One region of the Pseudoalteromonas sp. NSLLW218 genome, then DNA from elsewhere that is predicted to be linked to it. Evidence: predicted binding sites of a transcription regulator. Region 1 holds the regulator's gene; each other region holds the start of a gene.
The links. Region 1 encodes MetJ, which represses methionine synthesis genes. Its sites were predicted from a motif close to TAGACGTCTAGACGTCTA; they were not measured.
Positions count from the first base shown of each region.

Region 1 (2,191 bases):
GTAATACCAATGTTATTAGCCCACCAAGCAAGCTCATCGCCTAACTCTTGTGTTGCGGCAATAACAGCGCCGCCTACTACATCTGAGTGTCCGTTAATATATTTAGTGGTTGAATGCACCACAATATCTACACCAAACTTAATAGGGTTTTGTAAAGCAGGCGACAAAAACGTGTTATCTGCTGCAACCAAAGCCCCGCATTGCTTAGCCACATCAGTAACCGCTTTAATATCTGTTAAACGAAGTACTGGGTTACTTGGGGTTTCTATCCAAATAAGCTTAGGTTTAATTACTAAAATTTGTTGAAGGCTTTCTTCTTTTGTTAAATCTAATATTTCGAGCTTTAGTAGTCCGCGTTTTTGTAAAGATGTAAATAAACGATAGCTGCCACCATAACAATCATGTGGAATTACTAACGTATCGTCACTATTAAGTAGCTGAGTAGCTAAATGCACGGCAGCCATGCCTGTAGCTGTAATTATGCCACGAGCGCCACCTTCAAGCTTAGCAAGCGTCTCAGCTAAAATATCACGATTAGGATTACCGCTACGACCATAATCATACTCACGCTTAGTATCAAAGTCGGCAAACGAATAAGTAGTCGATAAATAAATTGGCGGTACCACCGCACCATGATGTTTATCAGCATCAACGCCGTTACGTACAGCAATGGTTGCTTTGTTTTTTTCGCTCATATTCGTCACCTGATTAATTTGGATGTTTAGACGTCCAAAAGAGTAAGTTATCCGTTTTGATAAGTCAAAGTATTTTAAAGCTCTAGATGGCTATAAGTAGAAGGAGCCTCTGCGAATAACACATTTTAGCTCACAAAAGTGTGCCTATCTTTACACTCACAATAGGCTTATTAAGATAGATCGGTATCTATTATTTGACTATCTTTTTTAAATCGATAGAATTTCACGCATATTTACACGCTTTTTATACCGTGTGAGAAATTAATAATCTGAGGCAACGATACATCTTATGGCTAAATGGAATGGTGAGTATATTCACCCATACGCAGAACACGGTAAAAAATCAGAGCAAGTTAAAAAGATCACCGTTTCGATCCCGCTAAATGTATTAAAGGTATTAACTGACGAACGTACACGTCGTCAAATCAATAACCTTCGCCATGCTACAAATAGTGAATTGCTATGTGAGGCATTTTTGCATGCTTTTACTGGCCAACCTTTACCAAATGACGATGACTTACGTAAAGATAACGCCGAAAAAGTGCCAGAAGAAGTTAAAAAAATAATGCAAGAAATGGGTCTAGAAGTACCCGTTTTAAACGAAGAATAAATATTACAAAGACAAAAAAACCTCAGTAATTACTGAGGTTTTTTTATGTCTAAATTTTATTGCATAGCTCTACTGTATAGATTTACTGCATATAATTTTCTGGCAAATCAATTTGCGCAACACCTGACTCAACAGCAGCTAGGGCAACAGCTCTTGCTATACGCGGCAGTAAACGAGGGTCCATTGGTTTTGGAATAATATACTGTGCACCAAACTCTAATTTATCTACGCCTGCTGCTTTTAAAACTTCTGCAGGTACAGGCTCTTTAGCAATACTACGGATAGCCTCAACTGCAGCAATTTTCATTTCATCGTTAATAGCGCTTGCACGCACATCAAGCGCACCACGGAAAATAAACGGGAAACATAAAACATTGTTAACCTGATTAGGGTAATCAGAGCGCCCTGTTGCCATAATTAAATCGTTACGTGCGCCGTGCGCAAGTGCAGGATCAATCTCAGGATCTGGGTTTGAACATGCAAACACAACTGGTTTTTCAGCCATTAGCTTTAAATCTTCAGCCGCTAATAAGTTAGGGCCAGAAACACCTACAAACACATCAGCATCTGCAATTACATCTTGCAATGTACGCTTATCTGTATTGTTAGCAAAAAGCTGTTTATATTCATTTAAATCATCGCGGCGGGTATGAATAACACCTTTGCGGTCAAGCATATAAATGTGTTCGCGCAGTGCTCCGCACTTAATCAACAGCTCCATACACGCAACAGCGGCAGCGCCAGCCCCTAAACATACAATAATTGCATCTTCAATTGACTTACCTTGTACTTCTAACGCATTTAACATGCCCGCAGCCGTTACAATCGCAGTTCCGTGTTGATCATCATGAAAAACAGGAATGCTACAACGCTCTATTAATGCTTT
Region 1 covers NZ_JADYWO010000001.1:73,088-75,278, reverse strand. Annotated here, with positions in the region: gene metB (cystathionine gamma-synthase) at 1-695, opposite strand, end outside; gene metJ (met regulon transcriptional regulator MetJ) at 985-1,305, shown strand; gene I6E80_RS00300 (malic enzyme-like NAD(P)-binding protein) at 1,388-2,191, opposite strand, start outside.

Region 2 (2,191 bases), on a different contig from region 1:
GCACCATCTAAAATTAAAATGCGTTCTTTTAATGCTGCACTTATTTCGGCGTGTTTATTATTTGTAGGCGCGTTATTCGGCATAGTTGTTAGTCCTCACATCTTGGCTAACTAAATTAATATCATACGGTGTGGTTTGGTACACGTAGTAATTTAACCAGTTCGAAAAAAGTAAAAAAGCATGGCTTTGCCACGTTTTTGAAGGTTGTTTGGTTGCATCGTCATCTGGAAAGTAATTTTCGGGTTTTGGTGCATTAGGACTTTTTTTACAATCGCGCTCGTATTCTGCTTTTAGCGAGTCGGCGTCGTACTCAGGGTGACCAGTTATAAACACTTGGCTACCCGATTTATTTTTAAGTAAGTAAGCCCCTACTCGCTCAGAACCTGCCAGTACTACTAGCTCATCGCAGGCGTTTATTTTATTTATATCAATGTGGCCATAACGTGAGTGCGGTACCAAAAAGGTGTCGTCGAATCCGCGAGTCAGTGCACCGTGATCAAAATAACATTGGTGGGTAAATACGCCACACAGTTTTTCGTCTTTTAAATCGCGCTTTAAATTGTAGCGATGATATAGCGCTGCATGTGCTGCCCAACACGAAAATAACGTAGAGGTAACGTGCTGCTCGGCCCAATCAATAATGACCTTTAGCTCATCCCAATACGCTACATCGTCGTATTCTAAATGGGCGAGTGGCGCACCAGTTACTATTAGCGCATCGTAATTGTTGTCTTTTACTTCTGAAAAATAACGATAAAAGGTATCAAGGTGCTCTTCTGAATTACTGCTACTGCGGTGAGTGTCGAGGCGTAGTAACTCTACGTTCACTTGCAAAGGCGAGTTGGCAAGCAAGCGAATAAACTGAACTTCGGTTTCTACTTTATTAGGCATTAAGTTTAAAATAGCCAAACGCATTGGGCGTATTTCTTGCGTTTTTGCACGTGTTTTTGGCATTACAAATACGTTTTCTTGACGTAAACGTGCAATGGCCGGCAACTCGTCTTTTACTGTAATTGGCATACTTTACTCCTGCTCATAAAAACCGAAGGTTAATTATGAACTGAAAGTAAAAAATATCAACCTCTAGATGTATAGATGTCTAAATGAAATTTATTCATTCTATTAAATTAGGATTTACCGAGGTGGTATGTATGAGGAAAAACGTCTTTATTATAAAATAACCTGTTTTAATATTTTGAAGTAGCGCTACTAAAAACGAGTAGCGCATATGCAGTTAAAAACGGTAAATCACAGATAAATTAAGTGCGTAAATATCGCCTTGGTCTGCATCAAAATATTGATATTCTGCACTTAATTGCCAGCGTTGAGTTAGCCTAAAGTCAACGCCAGTTCCGTACGTTACGCCGCCTTCGTCGTAGTTTTGCTCCGTTATTAGCGTAGAGTTTGTATCTGTACCAGTTATTGATTCTGCCAGGTTTTTTAAGTCGCCTTCATTGTAACTTAATTTATTTCTACCATAGCCACCAAATAAAAACACATCAGCGCGAGATGAAATTGGATAATTAGCTTTTACAAATATACTTGTTTGCAAATCAAGGCTTGAATCGATTTCGCTCTTAATGAATTCTGAGCTAAGCGAACCGTCCTGTGGGTTCTGAGTGTAAACAATTCCGTTTAGAGGAGTTGACTCATCATTTAACCCAAAACCTATACGCCCTTCTAATGCAAAGTATCGCGAAAACTGATACCCAAACCGGCCGTAAAGCGTTGTAAACTGTATGCTATCACTCTCGTATACATCAATTTGCGTAGACCCTATCCCTACTCCTTGGTAATAACCATTTACGTGGAGTATGTCTGCTTCGCTCGAAAATGAGTATAAACCTAAAAGTAATGCCCCTAACTTTGTAACTATTTTCATGTTCATTCCTTTAAACCTTTGTAATATTAATAATATGATGTCTAACAACAAACTAAGTGTGGCCTGCCTATATAATTTACTTATACTTTGCAGCTTGTAAATATTCTGTACCACTTTTGTTAAAAATGGAATGTATTTGAACAATATAAAACAATAGATTACAGAATTTTACACAATAGAAATCCTGTAATAATAGTGTTTAAACGAGCAATCAAAACAAAGTACCGCTTAGGTAAGCGTATTGTTCTATACAGCATTCGTTGACTGTTTAACCCCTCAACAACTACAATACAACATTGAAATTTTTAT
Region 2 covers NZ_JADYWO010000005.1:157,068-159,258, reverse strand. Annotated here, with positions in the region: gene I6E80_RS09220 (homocysteine S-methyltransferase family protein) at 1-83, opposite strand, end outside; gene metA (homoserine O-succinyltransferase) at 73-1,020, opposite strand; gene I6E80_RS09210 (outer membrane beta-barrel protein) at 1,235-1,882, opposite strand.
Region 2: metA (homoserine O-succinyltransferase) is a predicted target of MetJ. The motif match lies at 1,085-1,102, and genes of this name have one in related genera.

Region 3 (2,191 bases), on a different contig from region 1:
AGCACCACCACCGTGACGAGCCATACCACCGTATGTATCTACAATGATTTTACGACCAGTTAAACCACAATCGCCCATTGGTCCGCCAATTACAAAACGACCTGTTGGGTTTATAAAAAACTTAGTTGCGCTTGTAATAAGTTCTGCAGGAAGTACAGGCTTGATGATTGTTTCCATCACAGCTTCTACTAAATCTTTTTGTGAAATGTCTTCGCTGTGCTGAGTAGAAAGTACAACAGCATCAATACCTACTGGTTTGCCGTTTTCGTATGCAAAAGTAACTTGAGATTTTGCATCTGGACGTAACCAGTTAAGCTCGCCGCTTTTACGTACTTGCGCTTGGCGCTGTACTAAACGGTGTGAGTAAGTAATTGGAGCAGGCATTAGTACTTCTGTTTCGTTACATGCGTAACCAAACATTAAGCCTTGATCGCCCGCGCCTTGCTCTTCTGGGCTAGTACGGTCAACACCTTGGTTAATGTCTGGAGACTGTTTACCAATAGTGTTTAAAATTGCACATGAATCGGCATCAAAGCCCATGTCTGAATTTGTGTAGCCAATGTCACGAATTGTTTTACGTGTAATTTCTTCGATATCAACCCATGCGCTAGTAGTGATTTCACCACCAACCATAACCATACCGGTTTTAACGTAAGTTTCACACGCTACGCGAGCCTGAGAGTCTTGCTCTAGGATTGCATCAAGTACCGCATCAGAGATTTGATCGGCGATTTTATCCGGATGACCTTCAGAAACAGATTCAGAAGTAAATAAATGTTTTGCCATTGTATTTCTGCTCACAAATATTGCGCTTCACAAATGTCGGTATTAGCGCTAAAAAATTAAGGGGCGTATTTTATCGAAAACAAAACGCATTGCATAGTGTTTTTACGCCTAGACGTCTAAATAAAATTACGAATGTCGTTCTAGTCTCAAAAAAAATTCATAATGCTGCCTTTTCTGGGGTTTTTAATTGCACACCGCCCCCACAATAAGTAAGAATGGATACATAACAGTATCCAAGTTATTTGGTTACATAAACAAACACATAAATACCCGCGCAAATACACATATAAGGTAGGAGAATTCATGCCATCTCGCAAAGAACTTGCAAATGCTATTCGCGTCTTGTCAATGGACGCAGTACAAAAGGCCAAATCTGGCCACCCTGGAGCCCCTATGGGCATGGCTGATATCGCAGAAGTATTATGGCGCGATTATCTAAAACATAACCCAACGAATCCAGAGTGGGCTGACCGTGACAGATTTATTCTTTCAAACGGCCACGGTTCAATGCTTATCTATTCTCTATTGCACCTAAGTGGTTACGACTTACCACTGGACGAAATTAAAAACTTCCGTCAAATGCATTCTAAAACACCAGGTCATCCAGAATACGGCTATGCACCAGGAATCGAAACTACTACGGGTCCATTAGGTCAAGGGATCACAAATGCCGTAGGTATGGCAATTGCTGAAAAAGCGCTAGCTGCACAGTTTAACCGTGAAGGTCACGATATTGTTGATCACTTTACCTATGCATTTATGGGCGATGGCTGCCTTATGGAAGGTATTTCTCATGAAGCAGGTTCACTTGCAGGCACTCTAGGCTTAGGTAAGCTTGTTGCATTTTGGGATGACAACGGCATTTCAATCGATGGCGAAGTAGAAGGTTGGTTTACAGATGACACGCCAGCTCGCTTTAAAGCATACGGTTGGCATGTAATTAGTGGTGTTGATGGCCACGATAGCGATGCTATTAGTGCTGCAATTGCAGAAGCTAAAAGCATTACCGATAAGCCATCACTAATTTGTTGTAAGACAATTATTGGTTACGGCTCACCTAATAAATCTGGTAGCCACGATTGTCACGGTGCACCACTAGGTGATGACGAAATTAAAGCGTCTCGCGAATTCTTAGGTTGGACTGGCGATGCGTTCGAAATTCCTGATGATATTTACGCACAATGGGATAGCAAAGAAAAAGGTCAACAGCTTGAATCAAGCTGGGACGAAAAATTTGCAGCATACGCAAAAGCATACCCAGAGCTAGCGTCAGAATACAAGCGTCGTATTAACAATGAACTTCCTGGCGATTGGGCTGAAAAATCTCAAGCGTACATTGAGCAACTTCAAGCAAACCCTGCAAACCCAGCGTCTCGTAAAGCATCGCAAAATGCTTTAAACGCAT
Region 3 covers NZ_JADYWO010000005.1:48,492-50,682, forward strand. Annotated here, with positions in the region: gene metK (methionine adenosyltransferase) at 1-786, opposite strand, end outside; gene tkt (transketolase) at 1,090-2,191, shown strand, end outside.
Region 3: metK (methionine adenosyltransferase) is a predicted target of MetJ. The motif match lies at 888-905, and genes of this name have one in related genera.